DNA from 3 places in the Priestia sp. P5 genome. Region 3 is predicted to be linked to each of the others. Evidence: predicted binding sites of a transcription regulator. Region 3 holds the regulator's gene; each other region holds the start of a gene.
What was found. The regulator Rex, encoded in region 3, represses fermentation and respiration genes when NADH is low (regulators of the CRP and FNR family bind a similar motif). The targets are predictions, from matches to a motif close to TTGTGAAATATTTCACAA.
Positions count from the first base shown of each region.

Region 1: MMB69_RS22705 (AtpZ/AtpI family protein) is a predicted target of Rex. The motif match lies at 3,597-3,614, and genes of this name have one in related genera.
Region 2: MMB69_RS23150 (anion permease) is a predicted target of Rex. The motif match lies at 4,098-4,115, and genes of this name have one in related genera.

Region 1 covers NZ_JAKWFJ010000003.1:219,781-228,279, forward strand. The annotation lists gene atpA (F0F1 ATP synthase subunit alpha) at 1-573, opposite strand, end outside; gene MMB69_RS22680 (F0F1 ATP synthase subunit delta) at 589-1,134, opposite strand; gene MMB69_RS22685 (F0F1 ATP synthase subunit B) at 1,131-1,649, opposite strand; gene atpE (F0F1 ATP synthase subunit C) at 1,752-1,964, opposite strand; gene atpB (F0F1 ATP synthase subunit A) at 2,055-2,765, opposite strand; gene MMB69_RS22700 (ATP synthase subunit I) at 2,784-3,155, opposite strand; gene MMB69_RS22705 (AtpZ/AtpI family protein) at 3,162-3,383, opposite strand; gene MMB69_RS22710 (S8 family serine peptidase) at 3,681-5,873, opposite strand; gene wecB (non-hydrolyzing UDP-N-acetylglucosamine 2-epimerase) at 5,941-7,092, opposite strand; gene upp (uracil phosphoribosyltransferase) at 7,115-7,744, opposite strand; gene MMB69_RS22725 (serine hydroxymethyltransferase) at 7,959-8,499, opposite strand, start outside.
Region 2 covers NZ_JAKWFJ010000003.1:318,671-327,169, forward strand. The annotation lists gene MMB69_RS23135 (sensor histidine kinase) at 1-140, opposite strand, end outside; gene MMB69_RS23140 (response regulator transcription factor) at 118-807, opposite strand; gene MMB69_RS23145 (alpha-amylase) at 1,058-2,509, shown strand; gene MMB69_RS23150 (anion permease) at 2,538-3,971, opposite strand; gene MMB69_RS23155 (class I SAM-dependent rRNA methyltransferase) at 4,251-5,450, opposite strand; gene MMB69_RS23160 (PepSY domain-containing protein) at 5,644-6,675, opposite strand; gene MMB69_RS23165 (response regulator transcription factor) at 6,909-7,592, shown strand; gene MMB69_RS23170 (sensor histidine kinase) at 7,589-8,499, shown strand, end outside.
Region 3 covers NZ_JAKWFJ010000011.1:10,142-18,640, reverse strand. The annotation lists gene tsaE (tRNA (adenosine(37)-N6)-threonylcarbamoyltransferase complex ATPase subunit type 1 TsaE) at 15-485, shown strand; gene tsaB (tRNA (adenosine(37)-N6)-threonylcarbamoyltransferase complex dimerization subunit type 1 TsaB) at 482-1,180, shown strand; gene rimI (ribosomal protein S18-alanine N-acetyltransferase) at 1,195-1,644, shown strand; gene tsaD (tRNA (adenosine(37)-N6)-threonylcarbamoyltransferase complex transferase subunit TsaD) at 1,641-2,657, shown strand; gene MMB69_RS26830 (ABC-F family ATP-binding cassette domain-containing protein) at 2,913-4,847, opposite strand; gene MMB69_RS26825 (redox-sensing transcriptional repressor Rex) at 5,306-5,944, shown strand; gene tatA (twin-arginine translocase TatA/TatE family subunit) at 5,998-6,183, shown strand; gene tatC (twin-arginine translocase subunit TatC) at 6,199-6,954, shown strand; gene MMB69_RS26810 (YdiK family protein) at 6,981-7,208, opposite strand; gene MMB69_RS26805 (CPBP family intramembrane glutamic endopeptidase) at 7,205-7,933, opposite strand; gene groES (co-chaperone GroES) at 8,233-8,499, shown strand, end outside.

The sequences.
Region 1 (8,499 bases), on a different contig from region 3:
CATATCTTGATCTTTTTGGTTTAAGATTGTATCGATTGCTACCGATGTTTTACCCGTTTGACGGTCACCGATAATTAACTCACGCTGTCCACGGCCGATCGGCACAAGTGCGTCAATCGCCTTGATACCTGTTTGAAGCGGCTCATGTACTGATTTACGATCCATAACGCCAGGTGCAGCACCTTCAATTGGACGTGTTTTTGTTGTTTCTACCGGGCCTAAGCCGTCTACTGGCTGACCTAATGAGTTAACAACACGACCGATTAACTGCTCTCCTACTGGAACTTCCATGATGCGTCCTGTACGGCGAACTTCGTCACCTTCACGAATTTCTGTATATGGTCCTAAAATAATGATACCTACATTGTTTTCTTCTAAGTTTTGTGCCATTCCCATGACACCATTTGAAAATTCAACCAGTTCTCCAGCCATGACATTGTCGAGGCCATGAGCACGTGCGATACCATCCCCAACTTGGATAACAGTACCTACATCACTCACTTTAATCTCAGACTGATAGTTTTCAATTTGCTGCTTGATCAGCGCACTAATTTCTTCAGCTTTGATGCTCATGAATTTCACCCCTATCTACGATCTGTGTGCAAGAAGTCCTCGGTGGATCGTTTCTAATTTGCTGCTAATGCTGCCATCATAGATACGATTACCAATGCGAAGCTTCACGCCGCCGATTAGGCTTTTATCTACTACATTTGAAATATTTAACGTATGTTTTCCAACTTTTGAAGCAAATGATTGCGAGATTGCTCGTTTCTCATCTGCGCTTAAAGGTTTGACAGAATAAACAGTTGCGTCTGCCACGCCACGTACTTCGTTCGCTAGGAAACGATACTCTTGCACCATTTGGCTAACAATTTGAATGCGGTGACGCTCTAATAATAGAAGAACCGTATGTTGAACAGTTGGTGAAAGTTCAGCAAATGCCTCACTTACAAACTGTTTTTTTCGCTCAATTGTAATTTTTGGATGAGTTAATACATCCATTAATTCAGGTGTTTTAGCAAACACCTCTTCAACGATTTGTAGCTGGTCTTGCATTTCATCGATCATCTGTTTTTCTGTTGCTAATTGAAAAAGAGCTAGTGCATAGCGCTTGGCTACAGCTGGTTGACTCATCGTACATCCCCTACTTCTTGGATATATTCATGAATTAACTTCTCTTGATCTTGTTCAGAAAGTTCTTTTTCAATAACTTTCGACGCAATTAAAACAGATAATGAAGCAACTTGCTCACGTAACGCAGCAACTGCTTGATCTTTTTGCTGTTCGATTTCTTGTTTTGCTGCAGCTTTTAGACGCTCAGACTCTTCGCGTGCTGCTGCAATGATTTCTTCTTTTTTATCTTCTGCAGACTTTCTAGCGTTTTCCATCATTACTTGCACTTCTTGACGAGATTGCTTTAAGATTTCACGCTGCTCTTCAACAAGCTTCTTCGCTTCCTCATTTTGCTTTTCTGCTTCATCAATCTCACCGGCAATATGCTCTTCACGTTTTTTCATGATTCCCATTACAGGACCAAACGCGAATTTTTGAAGTAACGCAAGTAGGATAAGGAACATCACTAATTGGAAAAGAATATCTCCACCATTAATGCCTGCTGCTCCTAACACAAACATGTTCGACACGGCCATGTTCACTCCCTTCAGAGACTCCACATATATAATTTACTTCTTAAAGACATAAAGTAATGGCGAAGGTTCTTTTGAATGATCTTCGCCACATGTAACACATTATTATTTACCTTGTACCATGAATGCAATAACTACGGCGATAATTGGAAGCGCCTCAACTAAGGCAACCCCAACGAACATCATTGAAGTTAATGTACCACGTGCTTCTGGTTGGCGAGCTGTGCCTTCAATCGTCTTAGAAACGATAAGACCGTTACCAATACCAGCACCTAGTGCCGCTAAACCAATCGCAATTGCAGATGCTATTAAACCCATTTTATAAAGTCCTCCCTTAATATATATGATTTTGTTTAACTAAGTTTTGTTTTGTCCAAATTGGGTATTACTTGAACAAAGCTTTATAAATTAATGGTCGCTACTCACTTTGTGAGATAAATAAACCATCGTTAACATTGTGAAAATGAAGGCCTGAATTGCGCCTACAAAAATACTGAATCCTTGCCATAAAAGCATTGGGATAGCAGCTCCAATTGTACCTAGGAAGCCTGTTGTTGCTAAACCAGCTAGCAAGCTTAACAAAATTTCCCCAGCATAAATATTACCGTAAAGACGAAGGCCAAGCGTTAACGTATTGGCAAACTCCTCGATAATCTTAAGCGGGAATAAAAATGCCATTGGCTTGAAGTAATCTTTCGTGTATGCAGAGAAACCTCGCATTTTAATACCATAATAATGTGATAGTACAACTACCATAACGGCTAACGTCAGCGTAATTGCTGGATCAGCGGTTGGCGATTTCCACCATAAGTTATGGTCAATCACGATGGCGAATGGAAGACCCAACATATTTGACACAAAAATGTACATAAGTAAAGTTACACCTAGCGTCAAAAAGCGGCCACCTGTTTTCCAATCCATATTGCTATTAACGAGTCCTTTAACAAAATCTAAGACCCATTCAATAAAGTTTTGTGCACCGCTTGGCTTCATAGCAAGAGTACGAGTACATAAAACTGCAATTAAGAATACAATAACAGAAGCTACGGTAACCATAAGCAAGTTACTTTGACTAAAAGTAAGGCCTAGAAACTCTATAGTTGGTGATTCATGACCCAACTGTGTTCACCTCTCTTTCTATCTTCTACGCATATTTTGAACAACTAAATCTATGATAATGACAACATAATACGTCATTAATCCCACAACTACACTAATAATATGAAAGGTTTTTGGATAAGAGATGGTAATCACAACTGCGAGAGCAGCTGTTGCAAATCTTACAACAGTCCCAATTGAACGGGGCTTTTTCCCCTCATCCAACGCCTGTCCAAACTGCTCAAACTTTCTTACTAAGTTCCACAAATTATACAAACTCAAGGCGGTTCCTAAAATTAAACCTGCAAAAACAGCCTTATAACTTGTAAATCCCCAGCCGAGAACGTATAATGCTAACAAATACAATATGTATGAACGAAGTCTTGGAAAAACGTGCTGCAAATCCTGCATGAATTATTAATCTCCTGAAAAAAAATGGTGGACTGTCCGCAGCATCATAAAAACACCTGCTGCTAGCCCTGAAAGAAGGCCTAAAATCAAAAATAGTGGTTCGGTGTCAAGCCATTGATCAGCCCATCTTCCAGAGAATAAGCCAATTAAGACTGAACCTGCTAACTGTGATAGAATGATTGACACTAATGCCATCGCTTGCAAAGGATGACGGTTGCGATCTTTCATAAGCTCATACCCCTTTTGCAAAATTTTCTTTTTTCCGAATTCTCTATCGTTTTCATAGCTCAATATATGATAGAAAGGCAAAAAAAATTGCTAAAAAAGGTAAAAACAGCTAATAAAATACGCAGAAATATCAACGGTTTTCACAGGTTGAAAACCTTATCATTTATATTCCCTGTAAGCATACAATAGCGTATATTTAATGTCAATGTGTTTAAGCTAAAAACTTCACAATCTCTTCTTATTGTTCACATTTCTGCCACACATAAAACCTCTTCAAATGAAAACATTTAAAGAGGTTCATTCAATCGTTATTGTACTGTGTACAACCTGCTCTTGTCTATGCTTTTTCACAAATGCAAATATTTGGTACACTCCTGGTACAAGCGATTCATCAATCGTTATTTTTCGTTTTCTCATGCCTCTTTCTACATCCACGTCAACATCTAAATACGATACAAACTGTAAAGACTGCTTATCAAAAAGAGCGACGCCTAACTGATCTGCTCCTTCAGGCAAAAACAGTTCATAGCTATACGTATTTTTCTCTTTTTCCGCTGCTACTTGCAATCCCATGACACGAGGATAATCTGGAATGCTAATCATGTACATATAGGGAAGCGAAAATGTTTCACGTGAATCATTTATTTCCAAATATCCGTCATATATACCTTTATTTTTAAAACGGGGCTGCACCGATAAAGTGACAGCTATCTCTTTTGTCTGACGGGGTGGCACCGTGACGGGTAATGGAACATCCCAGTTCACTCCTTCATCCCTTTTTGGAACGTTTAAGCGATACGTTTTTGCTTTATCAGACTGGTTATCAATTTTAAAAGATAAAACTTTCTTTGATGGACGCGTAAAAATACCAAAAGATAAAGAAGATGGATAAAACAAAGATTCTGCTGTGACGGCTTTTGCTATTTGAATTCTTCCCGCTCCTTGTTCATATACGCGATACGTTTGACCGTTTAGCTGCTGCATTACTTTACTGGTGTTCATCAATGAAGCTTTGACTTGTTCAGGAGACCAGTTCGGGTGAGCTTGTAAAATCAGCGCACACGCTCCAGCTACATGGGGCGCAGCCATACTTGTGCCATGCATGCGTTCATATCCTCCAGGAACTGTACTATTAATGAAGTAACCTGGTGCGACGACGTCTGGTTTGATTCCCCAAGTAGTCGTTACAGGCCCTCTTGAACTGAAAGATGTGAGCAAGTCTTGCACCACTTGCTGGCCAGTGCGTAAGTACGGTTGTTGAGACTGAATGTGTTGGCTAATGGTGTCACCGCTTTTTTTACTTACCCATATCACGGGAATATTTACTGACTCTTTTAGTTTACTGACTATGCTTTTTTCTGTCGGGCTATATAAAATAACCGCTTTTGCTCCCGCCAGTTCAGCTTGTTTAATCTTTTTTTGAACCGCATTTCCTTCTGCTTTTAGCAAAATGACGTTACCCGACGCATGCTTTTGCTCTTTGGAATCTTCTTCATTTATTACACGCAGCGTTTGATTAAACGTCCATGGACGAGACCCTTCTACTGGCGCCATCATAATTTTTTCTTTGTTAAATCCAATTGTTAGAAATTGAACTGTTGTCGGAGAAACAGAAGCGCCAACGGAAATAGCTTTTCCCGCTGTACCCGGAGAGCCCACCGTCCATAAACCTGGACCTGAATTGCCGCTAGATGTAACCGTTACAATTCCTTTTTCAACAGCTCGATCTAACGCTAAGCTTGTTGGTAAATCAGGGCCATTCACATCATTTCCTAATGATAAATTAATAATATCTACATCATCTTGAATTGCTTTTTCAATAGCTAGAATAACACTTTCAGACGTTCCAGCTCCTCCAGGTCCAAGAGCTCGGTATGCATAGATTTCCGCTTGGGGTGCTACGCCTTTAATATTCCCATTCGCTGCAATAATACCAGCTACATGAGTACCGTGCAGAGTCGGTTCTCCTTGCTCACGAGTGGTTTCCATCGGCTCATAATCTTCATCTATTACATCGTAACCCCCTCTGTAGGTTTGTTTTAAATCAGGGTGAGAATAATCAACCCCCGTATCGATAACGCCTACTTTGATCCCTTTTCCTGTTAAGCGCTGATTGTGAGTATCAAACAAGCCTCTTACCTGTTCTGAGCCAATGAACGTTACGCTATTTTCTTCTGTAACCTGATAGTTTTTAATAGAATGTGAACTAATAATAGATGGATTCTGAGATAGTTTTTCCAAATCCGAGATGGAGCCGTTTAATGAAAGTCCTGTAAACACTGTGTGAAATTCGCTCTTAATCTTTATATTAGGATAATTTTTTTGTAGCTGACTTTTAAATTTCGTGAATTTTTCTTTTTTAATCATCACAATGATTGATTTTTCCTGATGATTCATTTCTTGTTTTATAGAAGGAAATGTCGGATTGAGCGACATTTGCCCTCCTCCACTTCCCAATATAAAGCTAATCATTAACCATTTAATCCACATAAAAAAACACCTCTCACACTATCGTGTCTCAAAGAGACGCTTTTCATGTGAAAGGTGTTTAGAAATCTTACGAAAGCGGATTAAAAGCTTCCGGTCTGTTTTCACGGCGGTTGAAATAGTAGCTAATAGCATCACAAATGCGTTTAGAAGCTAAGCCGTCTCCGTAAGGATTCGATGCTTGTGACATTTGCTTATATACGTCTTCATCTATTAACAGCTCTTTTGCTAGCGTATAAATCGTTTCTTCTTCCGTGCCTGCTAGTTTGAGCGTTCCTGCTTCAATTCCTTCCGGGCGCTCTGTTGTATCGCGAAGTACCAATACAGGTACGCCTAATGAAGGAGCTTCTTCTTGAACACCGCCCGAATCTGTCAAAATAATATGAGCGCGCTCAGCGAAGTTATGGAAGTCAATTACATCTAACGGTTCAATTAAATGAATGCGCGGGTCATTTCCTAAGATATCGTTTGCTGTTTCTCTAACTACTGGATTCAAATGAACAGGATACACAACTTGCACATCTTCATGTTCATCTACAATACGCTTAACAGCACGGAACATATTTTTCATTGGTTCGCCTAAATTTTCGCGGCGATGTGCCGTTAACAAAATAAGACGATCATCTCCCAATTTCGTTAACACTTCATGCTCATATGTCTCTTTTACTGTTGTTTTTAACGCATCAATAGCTGTATTTCCAGTCACAAAGATTCGCTCTTCTTTTTTGTTCTCTGCTTGCAAATTAGCTGCAGACTTATCTGTTGGAGCAAAGTGCAAATCAGCGAGAACACCTGTAAGCTGACGGTTCATTTCTTCCGGGTATGGAGAATATTTATTCCATGTGCGCAAACCTGCTTCAACATGCCCGACCTGAATCTGATTATAAAAAGCTGCTAGCCCAGCAATAAACGTCGTAGTTGTATCACCGTGTACAAGTACCATGTCCGGCTTTACTTTTTTCATTACGTCGTCCAAGCCTTGTAATCCTCTGGTCGTTACGTCCATAAGGGTTTGGCGATCCTTCATAATGTTCAGGTCATAGTCAGGCTGAATGTCAAAGATGCTCAATACTTGGTCTAACATTTCACGGTGCTGAGCCGTTACTGTAACAATTGCTTCGAACTCTTCTGGTCGCTTTTTAAGCTCTAATACTAGAGGAGCCATTTTAATTGCTTCTGGTCTTGTCCCGAATATCGTCATTACTTTAATTGGCTGCTTCATGTTCATCACCCAAATCTACAAATTATTTTGTACCGAATAAACGATCCCCTGCATCACCTAAACCTGGAACAATATATCCATGGTCATTTAATTTTTCATCTAATGCTGCAATGTAAATATCTACGTCAGGGTGTGCTTCTTTTACAATTTCCACGCCTTCAGGAGCAGCAATTAAACACATAAATTTAATGTTTTTAGCGCCTCTTTTTTTCAGAGAGTTGATTGCTTCTACAGCTGACCCTCCTGTTGCAAGCATAGGATCTACTACAATAAAGTCACGCTCTTCTACATCATTAGGTAGCTTTACATAATATTCAACAGGCTGTAATGTTTCTGGATCACGATATAAGCCAACGTGTCCAACTTTAGCAGCTGGCATTAGTTTTAAAAATCCATCTACCATGCCGATACCAGCACGAAGAATTGGAACGATACCAAGCTTTTTCCCTGCAATAACTTTTGACTTTGTTTTGCAAACCGGTGTTTCAATTTCAACATCTTCTAGCGGTAAATCACGTGTTGCTTCAAAAGCCATTAAGCTTGCCACTTCATCAACTAATTCACGAAACTCTTTCGTTCCCGTTTTTACATCGCGTATGTAAGTTAATTTGTGTTGAATAAGCGGGTGATCAAATACGTATACTTTGCCCATTGATATCTCTCCTTATATATAAAGATGTACACATTAAAATACCATTCAACGAATTGAATGGTACGTACTAGTAAAAACATATCTCTTGCTAATTAAATTTATACATTGCATTCATTTTACAGAAAAAAGTTTTTGAGTTCAAGCATTATTCAAAAAATGATTGAATTGCTACCACTTTCTCCATAAAAAAAACAGGCACAAAGGCCTGTCTCTCTTAAAGTGATTTATACATTTCAAACTTGCTTGTTAAAGCTTCAACGCGTGTTTTAGCTTCAGCTAACTTTTCTTCATCTTCAATATTTTTAAGCGTTAATCCGATGATAGAAGCAATTTCATCCATCTCTTCTAAGCCAAATCCGCGAGTTGTAACCGCAGCTGTACCAATACGGATACCGCTTGTTACAAATGGGCTTTGCTCATCATAAGGAATTGTATTTTTGTTTGTTGTAATACCTACATCATCAAGCGCTTTTTCAGCTACTTTACCTGTCAAATTCATTGAGCTTACGTCGATTAACACAAGGTGATTGTCTGTTCCTTCAGATACAAGAGCAAATCCTTCTTTCTTTAATCCTTCTGCTAAACGATTAGCATTGTCGATGATATTTTGAGCATAGTGCTTAAATTCATCTTGTAATGCTTCACCAAACGCTACTGCTTTGGCAGCGATAACGTGCATTAATGGACCACCTTGAATACCAGGGAAGATTGACTTATCAATCTTTTTCGCGAATTCTTCTTTACATAAAATCATA
Region 2 (8,499 bases), on a different contig from region 3:
ACATAGCTGCTTTTTTGTAAATAGTTTGTTTTTAATAGATTATGCACGTTACTAATTGAAGAAATAGTTGCTCCTAAACCAAATAAAAACAAGATAATCCCTATAGCTGAAATGACGCTACTTTTCCATTTTGTATCCAAGTCCCCACACAACCTTTACATACCTCGGATTTTTTGGTTCAATCTCAATTTTTTCTCTTATTTTTCTAATGTGTACCGCTACTGTGTTTTCTGCGTTGTAGCCTGGTTCATTCCATACGCGTTCATAAATATCATGTATGGAAAAAACTCTCCCTGCATTTTTCATTAATAACTCTACAATTTTATACTCAATGGGAGTCAGCTTAATGAATGCCCCATCAAGAGTGACGGACTTAGCCTCAATATCAAGTACGAGACCTCGGATATCAATCGTCTTTGTTTCCTCATATGTACCTAATGTCACATATCTTCTTAACTGTGATTTAACTCTCGCTATCAGTTCTAATGGATTAAAAGGCTTTGTCACATAATCATCTGCTCCTACCTGCAGACCGAGCACTTTATCTGCATCTTCGCTTTTAGCGCTCAGCATAATAATCGGGATATTTTTTTGTTCTCGGATTTTAAACGTCGTTGAAATGCCGTCTTGCCTTGGCATCATAATATCAAGAATAATTAAGTGAACTTTTTCTTTATTTAGTATCTCTATGGCTTCGATTCCATCTTTGGCCGTAAAGACTTTAATACCTTCATTTTTTAAATAAATAGCAATGCCATTACGGATTTCTTGCTCATCGTCTACGACTAAAACCACATATTCGTTCATTGATTTCTCACACTCCTTTCAAAAGTATATCATGGGTCATTTCGTCTATGGGTTTTATTGTAAACTGCATTTCTTAAGAAAAAGGAAGGGGAAATCTTAAGATTTTCTTAAGCTTCATATGTTGAAAAAGGTTTAAAGAATAGGGATAACAGGAACGTTAAAAGAAAAAATATAATCAATTCCTCATTTGATTCTAAAGAACTATCCGTGAGCGATTATATCTTTTTATTTAAAAGGAGGATGATTTAACTTGGAACGGAATCATACAATTATGCAATTTTTCGAATGGCATGTGCCAGCTGATGGCGAGCATTGGCAACGCCTCAAAGAGCTCGCTCCTCAACTAAAAGAACAAGGAATTGATTCCGTATGGATTCCCCCGGTTACAAAAGGTGTTTCATCAGAGGATAATGGCTACGGCGTTTACGACTTATACGATCTTGGCGAATTTGATCAAAAAGGAACCGTTCGTACAAAGTATGGAACCAAGCAAGAGCTGCATGAAGCGATTGATGCCTGTCATAATCATGGAATTAATGTCTATGTGGATATTGTAATGAACCATAAAGCTGCAGCAGATGAAAAAGAAACGTTCCACGTCATTGAAGTGGACCCCATGAACCGAACAGAAGAAATTTCTGAACCTTTTGAAATTGAAGGGTGGACAAAGTTTACATTTGAAGGGCGCGGCGATCAATATTCTTCTTTCAAATGGAACTTTAATCATTTTAACGGCACTGATTACGATGATAAAAATGGAAAAGAAGGCGTTTTTCGTATTGCCGGAGAAAACAAAAGCTGGAACGAAAATGTGGATCAAGAGTTTGGCAACTACGATTATTTAATGTTTGCAAATATTGATTACGATCATCCTGAAGTTCGAGAAGAAATGATCAAATGGGGAAAATGGTTAGCAGACACTCTGCAGTGCGACGGTTATCGATTGGACGCCATTAAACATATTAACCACGATTTTATTAAAGAGTTTGCCCACGAATTGTCCTCTTCTCAAGAAAAGCCCTTTTATTTTGTGGGAGAGTTTTGGAATCCAGAGTTAACAGCCTGTCAGGAATTCCTAGACGTGATTGATTATCAAATCGATTTGTTTGACGTATCGCTGCACTATAAACTGCATGAAGCCTCTCAGCAAGGAAGAGATTTTGATTTAACCACGATTTTTGATGATACATTAGTCAAGACTCACCCGTTGAATGTTGTCACATTTGTAGATAACCATGACTCTCAGCCAAATGAATCTTTAGAATCTTGGGTAGAAGATTGGTTCAAACAAAGTGCTTACGCTCTAATTTTACTTCGTGAAGACGGCTATCCTTGTGTGTTTTACGGAGACTATTTTGGGATAGGCGGAGAGCACCCAATTGAGGGAAAAGAAAAAGATATTTCCGCTCTCTTGCATGTACGCTATGACAAAGCATACGGCCAGCAAGACGATTATTTTGATCACCCGAATACCATTGGATGGGTAAGGCATGGTGTAGAGGAATTTGAGAAGTCTGGATGCGCTGTGGTGATGTCAAACGGCGAAGATGGCGAAAAGAGAATGTTCGTCGGCCAACACCGAAGTGGACAAACGTGGATTGACTTCACAAACAACCGAGAAGATCAAGTTGTGATTGAAGAAGATGGCTACGGACAGTTCCCTGTAAACGGCGGCTCTGTATCCGTGTGGGCTGAAGCATAAAAAAACAGTGGCCTGCGCCACTGTTTTTTTACCATAGACCTAGCAGTTTCCACCACAAGCCGCCAATTCCAATCCAAATGATAATATGAATAATTGAAATTAAAAAGCCGAGCGACCACCATTTTTGCTGCGTTACATATCCACTACCGAAGAACACCGGTGCCGGCCCACTGCCGTAGTGAGTTAAACAGCCAAATAAATTGCTAAAGAACGCTAAAATCAATGCTGACAGTAACGGAGGCGCACCAGCGGCCACAATGACAGATAAAAATGCTGCGTACATAGCGCTGACGTGAGCCGTGTTACTTGCAAAAAAGTAGTGAGAATAAAAATATGCAATAGCTAGTACAATCAACGCCGTCATCCAAGACATATGACTAACAGTGCCTTTCATCAGATCACTGAACCAAGGAATCATGCCTAGATCATTTAAGAAAGTTGCCATCATAACCAAAACAGCAAACCAGACTAATGTATCCCATGCTCCCTGTTCTTTTTTGATGTCCGACCAGCTTAACACTTGCGTTAAAAGCAGCGCACATAGACCAATAAAAGCAGTTGTTGTTGCATTAATATTTAAATTAGCTCCAAAAATCCACAGCACAAGAAGAAGTAAAAATACGCCAATCATGTACCATTCTTCTTTCTTTAGCGGACCCATTTCATTTAGTTTTTTTGCTGCAATTTCAGATGCTTCCGGCGTTTCTTTTAATTCTGGCGGATAAAGCTTATAAATAACGAGCGGAATAACAATTAAACTAATAATTCCAGGTACGATTGCAGCCGCTGCCCAGCCAACCCATGAAATAGTCTTGCCTGTAATTTGTTCCGTCATTTTAACAGCAAGAGGATTGGCCGCCATTGCTGTTACGAACATAGCGGATGTGATCATATCTCCTTGAAACGATACTTTTGTTAAGAAAGCGCCGACTCTGCGCTCCGTACCGTCTCCAGTTCTCGATCCGTATGTTTCGGATAAAGAACGAATTATTGGAAGAATAATTCCTCCAGCTCGTGCTGTATTAGACGGCATTGCAGGTGATAAAAGCAAGTCACTTACAATAAGAGAATACGATAGTCCCAACGTCTTTTTACCAAACAAACGAACGAAGATATAGGCAACCCTTGTTCCTAGACCAGTCTTAATAAAACCTCTAGAAATAAAGAATGCAATAACGATTAACCAAATCGTCGTATTTTGAAAACCGCTGAGCGATTGTTCAAGTGTTAATGTATTAGTTAATACAATAATGGTTAAAGATAAAATAGCTACACTGCCTAATGGCAATGGTTTAATGATAAGCCCTACGATAGTAGCCACAAAAATAGCGAATAAGTGCCAAGCCTTCACATCAAGTCCGGACGGAGGTGTAATAAACCATAAAACAAGTCCGATTGCCAGACAAATTAATAAAGGAATAATTTTCACTTCGCCGGCAGGCTTTTTTGTTGTTTCAGCCATAATCTTTCTCCTTTCATGTTTTTAAATAATAGTAATAGTATGCTCTTTCCACTTCGTACCCAATACTTATCCCATTTAAAATAAAATAATTGTAAAAATACGTTTCGTAAGGATGATATTGTAAAATTGTGAAGTGTTGAGCATAATTCCTTTATTATTTTATCATATATATTGACAATATTTATCTCTTACCTTCATTTTATTCCCTTCAAAATAGCTTGTAAGCGTTATTTTATTAAAAATAAATAAACTGCATGAGTTCATCATGCAGCCTTGTATTTAGCGATTTACTTTTTGAATAAACACGACTTTGAGATAATCACCTGACTTAAATTCTTTTATTGTTTTAAAATCAGCTGGAAGAGAGAACTGCTCCATCATTTTGTAGCGTTCCCCTTTTTCGTTAAAAGCTTTTTCAATAAACGAATGAAACTTTTTCATATCAAAATTACTTGCATTCGTAGATGCTACAATGACACCATTCGGCTTTGTAAGCGCAATGGCTTCTTTTAATAAATCTTTGTAGTCTTTTGCCGCGCTGAACGTATGCTTTTTTGATTTAGCAAAGCTCGGCGGATCTAGCACCACAAGATCGAACGTCATATTCTTCTTGACCGCATATTTAAAATACTTAAAAACATCTTCTACAATAATGTCCTGTGCTTCGTGATCAATTCCATTTACACTAAATTGCTCAATTGTTTTTGCCAAGCTGCGATTGGCTAAGTCGACACTTGTTGTTTTCGCAGCTCCTCCAAGAGCGGCCGCCACTGAAAATGCGCCTGTATACGAAAACATGTTTAGAACGGTCTTTCCTTTTGCATATTTATCTCGAATCGTTTTACGGACGTCTCGCTGATCTAAAAAGACCCCAACCATCGCTCCGTCATTTAAATAAACGGCAAAACGAATACCATTTTCTTTTACAATTAAAGGGAATTCACCTTTATTTCCTGTGACAAAATCATCTTCTTCAATATACTGCCCTTTTACGTTGAAACGTTTTTTCTGGTACAGCCCTTTAAAGTTAGGCGCAGATTTTAAAGCTTCAATAACGTATTCTTTAAATTGATAAATTCCTTCACTATACCAACTCGTGACGTAATATCCGTCATAATAATCAATGATTAAGCCGCCAATTCCGTCACCTTCACTATTAAATACACGAAAAGCAGTTGTATCTTCAGACGCATAAAAATCGTGACGAGAGGCAATAGCTCGCTCAATTTTTCGTGCAAAAAATGCCGCGTCAACTTGTTCACTTTTCTTCTTCGTCAGAATCCATCCGTAGCCTTTGTTTTGTTTTCCATAATAGCCTTTGGCTAAGAATTGATTCTTTGGAGTGACTAAGTTAATAATAACGCCTTCTTCTTGCAGTTTATGACCATCAACAAGCGCATCTTTTTCAATGAGTGGATAACCTTTATTCACTTTTTTAATAAAAGCTTCTTTGGCTATAACTTGTACTTCTTTTCTCATGTGTACACCCTATCTATTTAATTTAGTTCATTCTAGTTTTATCCATTTTACGAGAATAATCTACATTTATCTTAACATAGATAACCGGTAATGTTTCCAGTTACAAAATAGAAAAGCAGAGGATGCCTTGAAGCACCCTCTGCTTGATATGAATGAAAAATGAAATGTATGTTTTATGTTTTAAGATAAAAAATTATGAGCACTCTTGTCCAGTATATGCATCGAACTTAAGCGTCTGCTGCTTGCTTCCGCTCACTAAAGTCACCACGTATACAGTTATTGAGTTTTCTGTTATAAGCTCAATATGCTCTACTTTTCCTTCTTGATGTTTTAAAGCAAGAACTTTTACAGCGTTCTCCGTTAACGGCTGAAGATTATCATGTTTTACATGTGTGATTTCACCCGAAACCGCATCGATTGTAACTGTGTATTCCGTATTATCTTTGATTATTTTCACTGTGAAAATCGCTGCGTTTTGATCATATTCTACTATTTTCACCTTACCTGCATATGTAGCCAATGCAAGATCTTTTGCATCTTGTCTCGTTAATACCTTCACTTCTTGCTGAGAAGTATTAACTACTTTTCCTGTGAAAGCATCTAACGTTACTGTATATTGAGTGCTATTTTTAAGAATCACTGCGACATACTGACTAGCGGATTCTTTAAACTCCAGACTATATACGTAACCACTATATTGTTTAACAATTGCTTCTTTTATTTTTTGCTCTGACATTAGCTGCAGCTCTTTTTTATTCTCATGAATGACTTTTCCCGTTAGACCATCTACAGTTAACGTATATTCTACTTTGCCATCTACTACAGTTAACGTATATTCACGCGTTTCTTTGTTAAAGGTAATAGATTGAATAGCGCCTTTATACTGCTTAAAAACAGATTCTTTCACTTGATTTTGTGTCCATAACTTCACTTCTCGCTTCTTTACTACTTTTCCAGTGCTCGCACTTACTTCTACAATTCTTTGCTCCAGGTTATTCGTTACAATTGTAATCACATACACACTCGATTCCTGCTTAAATTCTGTAGATGTGACCGTACCGTTGCAATCTTGCAGAGCAATACCTTTTGCCTGAGCTTGAGAGATACTCACATGTTCAGTTGCTTTCATTGTCTTCATTTCTGCAGCGTGACTCGTTGTAATAGAGCTAAATGCAATTGCAGTTCCTAAAGCAGATGTAGACAATACTTTTGTCCATTTAATCATCCTTAAATTTCCTCCTCTTTCACCATTAGACTTTCCGTCTAATTTATGGCGTTTTATCTAGTACGCCGTTCATTATGCAAAAGATTTCTGAGAATAAGACGAATAGAAGCTTAAAGTTAGCTGAAGATATAAGAATAGCTACTATTTTTCAGCTTGCTTTCAGCTATTATTCAGGGCTGTTTCAGATAAAAAAGCATAATAGAAAGTAGAGGAGCAAAGGAGTTTTCACCATGATGGATCAATTAAAAGGAATTAAAGTCTTGCTTATAGATGACGAACCCACTATTTTACAGTTTTTATCTTTAGGTTTAACGAATGAAGGATTTGATATCAAAACTGCCCAAGACGGAATTGAAGGAATTAATATAGCCAAAGAATTCAAGCCTCATATCGCTATTGTAGATGTTATGCTTCCTGGAATGGATGGATTTGAAGTATGCCGCTTGTTAAAGAAAATGGGGAATATAGCTGTCATCATGCTAACAGCAAAAGATCAAGTGGACGATCGAGTAAAGGGACTGACTATTGGAGCAGATGATTATATGGTCAAACCCTTCAGTTTTGAAGAACTTCTTGCGCGCATTCAAGCTAGAATCCGCAATCAATTTCCCAACCTATTAGACGAGGTATCAATCGGTCCATTTAAAATTGATGACCGCCGCAAAGAAATTAAATACCTTAATCACATACTTGATTTATCCCCTACTGAATATGCACTCTTGAAATTCTTGGTTATTAATCACGGTCTTGTACTAAGTAAATCCACCATTTTAGATCGAGTGTGGGGATATGATTTTGGAGGAGAAGAAAACATTGTTGAAGTATACATTCGATCACTGAGAGAAAAATTACAGGACCATAGCCGAACCGTTATTCGAACGCTTCGCGGTGTAGGATACCGGATTGATATTTCATGAAGCACAAACGTTTCTTTCATCTGAATTCTCTTCGCCTTCAGCTTTTATCTAGAAGTTTACTCGTTATTTTGAGCTTACTGATGCTGATAGGCGTTTTTCAATACGTATTTATGAAGCAATTTATTTACACAAATAAAATTAGAAGCATCGAAGACCAAATTCACTTGATTCCCGATGATGTCTGGAAGCACGATATTGAAACAAGCCAGAATGTAAAACAATCATCAAGACCAATGGTTTATTTCCCGGGCGTTAATATTACCTTTATCAATCAAAAAAGCACATTTTTACGGCTGGCTAAGGATCCACATCATTCTTACTTCCCTAAGCTTTCTGCATCTACATACAAACAAGTAATGAAAAAAAGCAACCAGCCGGACAACACGACGAGCCTCATAAAAAAAATGGATGGTCATCAAGAGCAAGTCATTGTTTTAAAACCCATTATCTTTGATGGAGAAATACAGGGAGTTATTCAAATTAATACTCCCACAGAATCATTAAGAGACCTCTTAATCAGACAAATGCTCATCTTTTTAATGCTTTCACTCACCGCAATGACCATTGCTTTTTTTGTTTTTTCTTCTGTTTTAAAACAGACGTTAGTCCCTTTGTTTACTACTACTAAAAAAGTGGAGCATATTAATGCCGGAAGCTTACATGACCGCTTGCCTGTTAATCAAGGACAAATCGAAATGGATCGCCTTTCTCTTTCTATTAATGAAATGCTTGAACGTCTTGAAAAAGCATTTAAAGCAGAAACAGAAGCCAAAGAACAAATGCGGCGTTTTGTTGCGGATGCTTCGCATGAACTGCGAACGCCGCTTACATCTATTCACGGCTTTTTAGAAGTTTTATTAAGAGGGGCTAGCAGTAATCCAGAACAATTAAACGACGCATTAAAAAG
Region 3 (8,499 bases):
GAGGTTCTGAATGAATGACAGAGATTAACGAATTTACGTTTATGTCTACGTCTCCTGATGAAACTAATCAGCTGGCTGCTCGTCTAGCAACTTTATTAGAAGCTGGTGACGTGCTGCTGCTTGAAGGCGATTTGGGAGCTGGAAAGACAACATTCACAAAAAGTTTAGCTAAAGGATTAGGAATTGAACGCAATGTGAATAGCCCGACATTTACGATCATTAAAGAATACAAAAGCGGTCGCCTTCCTCTTTATCATATGGATGTGTACCGTCTAGGGGATGAATTTGAAGACCTAGGGTTTGATGAGTATTTTGAAGGAGATGGCGTGACGGTCGTGGAGTGGGCTCATCTGATTGAAGAGCAGCTTCCTAATGAATATATTCAAATCAATATTTACCATGAAAACGAAACGACTCGTAAAATCCTTGTAAAAGCGATAGGCAGTCGGTACGTTGAAATATGTAAGGAGCTTTTTAAAAGATGAAAATGTTAGCCATTGATACATCCAATTTTGTCATGGGTGTTGCTGTCGTTGAAGAAAACAAAGTAATTGGAGAAATTATTACGAATCTAAAAAAGAACCACTCTGTTCGTGTGATGAACGCTGTGGAATCTTTGTTAAAGGATTGTGATATTGCGCCAAGCGAGCTAGACCGTATTGTAGTGGCACACGGTCCAGGATCTTATACAGGTGTACGCATTGGCGTTACCATTGCTAAGACACTTGCTTGGACTTTAAATATTCCTTTAATAGGTGTATCTAGCCTTGAGGCACTAGCAGCAAACGGTCGCTATTTTGATGGATATATTGCTCCGTTATTTGATGCGCGCCGTCAACAGCTTTATACAGGACTATACGAATGGAATAACGAACGAGGTCTTCTAGAAGTTGAAAGTGATCGACTTGTTATTAATAAAGACTGGGCGGAACATTTAAAGTCATACAACAAACCTATTTTATTCATAGGCAATGATCTTCCTATGCATGAAGAGGCGTTAAAAGAAGTGTTGGGTGAACAAGCTGTATTTGCCCATGTTCAGCAGTTTAATCCAAGACCAAGTGAATTGGCTTTCTTAGGAATGAAGAAAGAGCCGCAGTCTGTGCATACTTTTGTTCCGAACTACATTCGTTTAGCTGAAGCCGAAGCCAACTGGCTTGCTTCACAGCAAAAAGGATAAAAGAAGGTATAAACATGAAACTAACAATTAAGTTTCGTTTAATGGAAGTTAAAGATATTGATCAAGTAGTGAAAATCGAAGAGAAGTCTTTTACGACACCTTGGAGTTCAGAAGCGTTTCAAAATGAGTTAACCAATAATCAATTTTCAACTTACATTGTGATGGAAGAAGGAGAAAATATTATTGGGTATTGCGGAACGTGGATTGTTATCGACGAAGCACATGTAACCAACATTGCGCTATTGCCAGACTACCGAGGTAAGGGACTCGGTGAATTGCTGCTGCGCAACGTAATGGACGTTCTTCGAAAACTAGGTGCTACGTCAATGACATTAGAAGTTAGGGTATCTAATCATATTGCACAATCATTGTATCAAAAGCTAGGTTTTAAACCTGGAGGTATTCGTAAGAATTATTATTCTGATAACAATGAGGATGCATTAGTTATGTGGGTGAATTTATGAGTGAAAATCAATTAATTTTAGCATTAGAAACAAGCTGTGATGAGACAGCAGCAGCCGTGATTCGAAACGGTCATGAAATTGTAGCCAATGTGGTGGCCTCTCAAATAGAAAGTCATAAACGATTTGGCGGTGTCGTACCAGAAATTGCATCTCGTCATCATGTGGAACAAATTACGGTGGTAGTTGAAGAAACTTTAAATCAAGCGAACTTGACGTTTGCAGATATTGATGCAATAGCTGTAACGGAAGGACCAGGGCTTGTGGGAGCACTTCTTATTGGCGTAAATGCAGCCAAAGCGCTAGCATTTGCACATCAAAAGCCATTAATTGGTGTTCATCATATTGCAGGACATATTTATGCGAATCAGCTAATCAAAAAATTAGAGTTCCCCCTTTTATCGCTAGTTGTATCTGGAGGGCATACGGAGCTTGTATACATGGAAAGTCACGGCCAGTTTAAAGTGATTGGTGAAACGAGAGATGATGCAGCAGGAGAAGCCTACGATAAAGTAGCCCGCACGTTAAACCTTCCATATCCAGGCGGACCGCATATCGACCGCCTTGCACATGAGGGAGAGCCATTAATTGATTTGCCGCGTGCTTGGCTAGAAGAAGGATCCTATGATTTTAGTTTCAGTGGGTTAAAATCAGCAGTTATTAACACTGTCCACAACGCGAAGCAAAAAGGTGAAGAAATTCTTCCACAAACGCTTGCTGCTAGCTTTCAAGCGAGTGTTATTGATGTGTTAGTAACTAAAACCGTTAAAGCTGCAAAGGAATATAACGTTAAGCAAGTGTTAGTAGCAGGAGGAGTGGCTGCTAATAAAGGACTTAGAGCAGCGCTAGAAGAGGCATTTGCACCATTATCAAACATTGAACTTATTATCCCGCCGCTATCTCTATGCACGGATAATGCCGCAATGATTGGAGCAGCAGCAAGTGTACGATTTGCTCAAGGAAAACGTTCAGATATGTCATTAAACGCAAACCCCGGTTTAGACTTGGAAGAGTAAGAGACGAATGAGATTTAGTTCTCATTCGTCTTTTTTTGTGGATAAAAATAATTTATCAACAATATTCAATAAATTTAGAATTAACTGTGGATAATTATGTGGAAAAGTCCGTGCACTCAGTACACGGACCTGTTATTAACAAGTTTTAATTATGAAAATCAGACAGATATCCACTATTTATTCACAGAGTGGATAAAGCTTGTTCTAAAGCGTACGAACGAGTAAATAGGATGAATAAATACGAAAAAATATAGACTATTCTTCTAGAAGAAGCTGTAATTCTTCCCACTCTTCCATTAATGTGGATAACTGTGAAGAAATTTTTTCGTTTTCACCGTTTAATCTTGATACTTCTTCGTGGTTTTGATAAATTTCAGGGTCACAAAGAAGTTCTTCATTCTCTGCTTGTGCGGCTTCTAATTTGTTTACTTCAGTTTCAATTTCTTCAATGCGGCGCGTTCGCTGCCTCATCAATTTCTTTTGTTCTTTATCTTGTTTATAGGACTGTTTATCTACTTTTACCGTGCGTTCTTCGTTTGCTTTTATATTTTCTAATTCTTTGATTTCCTCTATTTCTGCTTTCTTTTCTACATAATAGTCATAATCTCCAAGAAATTCTTCTACCCCTTCAGGAGATAGCTCTGCTATTTTGTTTGCAATACGATTAATAAAATAACGGTCATGTGAAACAAATAACAGAGTTCCTGGGTAATCGATTAACGCATTTTCGAGTACTTGTTTGCTATCTAAATCAAGATGGTTAGTAGGTTCATCTAAAATTAAGAAATTAGCTTTTTGAAGCATAAGCTTCGCAAGAGCCAAACGTGCTTTTTCACCACCGCTAAGCGTGGAAACGATTTTCAGTACATCATCACCTGAAAACAGAAAATTTCCAAGCGCTGTACGAATTTCTTTCTCAGGTTTGGATGGGTAGTCATCCCAAAGCTCATTTAAAACGGTTTTATTAGACGTTAAATTAGCTTGCTCTTGGTCGTAATAACCAACCATTACGTTTGAGCCAAAAGAAATGGTTCCAGTCTTGAAACTTAGTTTATCCACAATACCTTTTAATAACGTAGATTTCCCAACTCCATTAGGGCCAACCAACGCAAGGCTTTCACCTTTTTTAATCCGAAGGTTTGCGTCTTGGACGACGTATTTGTGTTCATCATATCCGATGGACACGTTTTCGAGGTTTAAGACTTCATTTCCGCTTTGACGCTCAATTTCAAACGAAAAACTAGCTGATTTTTCGCCTTCGTTAGGTCGATTTATTAACTCCATTCGATCGAGCTGCTTACGTCTGCTTTGCGCACGTTTTGTAGTCGATGCGCGGGCGATGTTTCGCTGAATAAAATCATTTAGTTTTGCGACTTCATCTTGCTGCTTTTCGTACTGACGCAACTCTTTTTCATATCGCTCTGCTTTTTGTACAAGGTATTTAGAGTAGTTGCCCGTGTACTTGACCGTTGTTTTTTGTGTGACTTCATACACTTGATTTACGACCTTATCAAGGAAGTAACGATCGTGTGAAACAATTAAAATAGCTCCTTCATACCCTTGCAGAAACTGTTCCAGCCATGCTAAAGTTTCAATATCTAAGTGGTTGGTAGGCTCATCCAGAATAAGCAAGTCTGGCTTTGTTAAAAGCAGTTTTGCAAGAGCCAAGCGCGTTTTTTGTCCACCGCTCAAGGAGGAAATAGGGGTGCTATAGTCAAAGTTTGAAAAACGGAAACCGTGAAGAATAGATCGTGTATCCGCTTCATATTGATAGCCGCCTAAATCTTTGAACGTTACTTGAAGCTGATCGTACTCTTTGGTTAGTTTTTCGTATTGAACTGAATCATTAAAAATGTCTGGATCGCCCATCTTTGTTTCAAGCGTACGTAATTCTTTTTCCATCTTCTTTAACGGAGCAAAGACCGTCATCATTTCTTCCCATATGGAGAGTGTTGACTCAAGAACTGTATCTTGTCCCATATAATCAATGGAAACACCTTTAGGTTTAATAATTTCTCCGCTGTCATAAGAAAGCTGCTCAGCAATAATTTTTAATAAAGTTGATTTACCAGCACCGTTTCGTCCCACTAGGGCAATGCGGTCTTTTGATTGTACTTCTAACTTTATATTCGATAAAATGGGTTCTGCCCCATAGTATTTTGTAATACCGTTCAATTGTAGAATAATCATTTTTTCACCTCTAGTAGTATATCCATAGTGTATTTTAACATATTTTCAACTACAAGTTCTTCCTACAAGCGTTTGTAATTTGCAGAGGGACAAGAACAAATGATGAAGCGAATGTTTTGATTCATGAAATAAAATGATTTTACCTGCACATTTTATACAGGATACTATGTTAAAATAAGAGATAAGTGCATCTCTGAACTTATATATGATGGATGTAGAAAATCCGTCATGACTAACAAACGGATCCTTTGAAGGGCTAATTGCTTCGTTCTAGCTACCGACTTTAAGTAGTGCTGGATAGACAAAAGGCGTCGGGGTGTGAAGCGGAGTATATATAAAACAAGAGAAAAGAGAGAGAATTGGAAGCGCTACCTCAAAGCGGTTGAGGCTTTGTGAAAGGTAATGCAATATGACTTGAAAATGTTAGTAATGACATACATGAACTGAGGGGGTACAACGTGAACACTGAACAATTAAAAATACCACAAGCAACGGCTAAACGATTGCCGCTTTATTATCGTTTTTTAAAAAACTTGCATGCTTCTGGTAAACAGCGTGTTTCGTCAGCGGAGTTAAGTGAGGCAGTGAAAGTTGATTCTGCTACTATTCGCCGGGATTTTTCTTACTTTGGAGCATTAGGGAAAAAGGGATACGGCTACAATGTGAATTATTTACTTACATTTTTCCGTAAAACGTTAGACCAAGATGAAGTAACGAAAGTAGCACTTATTGGCGTAGGGAATCTGGGAACGGCCTTTTTAAATTATAATTTTATTAAAAATAATAACACCAAAATTGAGTGCGCTTTTGATGTGATAGAAGATAAAGTCGGTACAAAAGTAGGCGACGTGCCGGTTTATCACCTTGACCAATTGGAAGATTATATGAGTGATGATATCTCAGTGGCGATTTTAACAGTTCCTGCCACTGTGGCTCAGCAAATTACCGATCGTTTAGTGAATTGCGGAATTAAAGGGATTTTAAACTTCACTCCTGCACGCTTAAACGTACCGGATGAGATTCGACTGCATCATATTGATCTGGCTGTAGAATTACAGTCGCTTGTCTACTTTTTGAAAAATTATCCTGTTGAATAAGATGGACTGTGTTACGATTTCCTTAAGTCTAAATTAATAAGGAGAGTGGGAATATGGGGATTGGAGCAGGCAGTTGGATTATTATTGCGATTGTAGCACTGCTTATTTTTGGGCCGAAACGGTTACCGGAGCTAGGAAGATCAGTCGGGCAAACGCTTAGAGAGTTTAAGCATGCCGCTAGCGGTGCATCAGATGATCGTGAAAAAGATAAACAGCGTCAAGTAGATGACAAAGAGTAAAAGGGTGATCATAGTATGACCGAACAAGAAATGTCAATATATGATCATATAGGAGAGCTGCGAAAACGCATTTTAATTGTTTTATTTTTCTTTGTCATTGCCACAGTTGCTGGCTTTTTTATAGCGGATAAGGTTATTGTCTATTTACAGCATGCTGATGAGGCAAAAAATTTAACGATGAATGCATTTAGGCTAACAGATCCAGTTAAGATTTATATGCAGTTTGCTGTTATTATTGGCTGTGTACTTGCAGCTCCTGTTGCACTGTATCAACTTTGGGCATTTATTAGTCCTGGTTTATATGAAAAAGAGCGTAAGGTAACGCTTGGATATATTCCTGTTTCCATTTTTCTCTTTATCGGCGGTGTCTCTTTTTCTTATTTTGTGTTGTTTCCATTTGTCGTCGATTTTATGACGCGCGTTTCTGATGAGCTGAATGTAAACCAAGTGATTGGCATTAATGAATACTTTTCTTTTTTAATGCAGCTCACACTGCCTTTTGGGCTGTTGTTTCAGCTTCCTGTTGTCGTCATGTTTTTGACGCGATTAGGAATTATCACGCCTATGTTTTTATCTCAAATTCGAAAGTATGCCTATTTCGTACTGCTAGTTATTGCCGCACTTATTACACCACCGGAATTGCTCTCGCACATGATGGTGACAGTGCCGCTCTTAATTTTGTATGAAATCAGCATCATTATTTCCCGCATTTCGTATCGCAAAGTGTTAAAGGCAAGGGCAGAGCAAGAAAGAGAAGATGTTAGTATGTAAAAAAAACCACTGAAACAGTGGTTTTTTTATTTAGATGAATCATCTTGATTTTTATATTGCTGCTGCAACTTTTTAATTTTATAGTGCAAGATAAAAATGCGAACCGCAAATCTGAAATCGAACGCGGCTACGAGTGCAAATAAGATTGTGGGGAAATTCCACACGGTTTCCTGAGCATTTTGAATAGCCAGGTAGGTGAATAAAACCCCCATAATAATATAAATAAACCCTCGTGTTAAAGGGATATTCTTCATAAAAACATGCCTCCAAAAATAAACTGCATTTGTTCTGCTTGCTTTTGCATTTCTATAATTTTATCTGCAAAAATAGTTTGAGATAAAATAACGATTGTATTCATCAACACGTGAGCAATAATGGGTACAATAATTAGTTTTGTTCTTGCATAAAGGAATGCAAAAACAAATCCCATGGCTGTATACACGAGCAAATGTTTAAAATCCCAGTGTACGGCAGCGAAAATAAGGGAACTAATAAATGCAGAGACAAAGAAATTATATCGTTTGTGAAGAGAGCCGAAAATAATCTTTCGAAAAATAATCTCTTCTAGAATTGGTCCAATAACAGACGTAACGACAATGAGGAACGGCGTTGCTTTAACAAGATTAACAATATTTTGTGTGTTTTCAGATACTTGGGTAATGCCAAGAGCGTGCTCAATCATACCTGCTACAGCTTGACCAGCCATAGCCAGGAACACTCCAAGGACTGACCAGACCACAGTTACCGTTGTTCCCGCATGTTCTATACGCATGGACATGTCACGGCGCAGCAGCAGTAAGACAATAAGTAAACCAAGGATAAAGCTAATGATGGTCCAATAAGTCAAAAGCATGACATTCGCTGTTCGAACTGGATATTGATCAAACATTCCTGTTAATTTTAACAGCGGTATACCAATAACTCCTGAAAACTGCATAAGGATGTAGGTGAGGATAACATACCAATAACGTTTTTCCAATCTTCTATACTCCTTTAAAAGGTTTTTATGTATATATGTCGAAGAAGTACTGTAAAGTCAGTAATTTCTTCTTGCTCGTATTGTAACATACATATTATTGAACAGAGAAAAGAATGCTTTATTTCTCAAAATCGTCGAAATCTAAGACTATTATATGTAGTTGTTGTAAATTTTAAATTTTTTTTGTTTAATACTTGCAAAAAAAACCCACTTTGTTTTAATATAATAATTGTGTTAGCACTCGTCGAGGTTGAGTGCTAATAAAAATGTAAACATATTATTTGAGGAGGTTGTTTCACTTGTTAAAGCCATTAGGTGATCGCGTAGTGATTGAACTTGTAAAATCTGAGGAAAAAACAGCAAGCGGTATCGTGTTACCGGACAGTGCAAAAGAAAAGCCACAAGAGGGTAAAATTGTTGCTGTAGGTACAGGCCGAGTATTAGAAAGCGGTGAGCGTGTAGCTTTAGAAGTAGCTGCGGGCGATCGTATCATCTTCTCAAAATATGCGGGTACTGAAGTGAAATACGAAGGTACTGAATACTTAATTTTACGCGAAAGCGATATT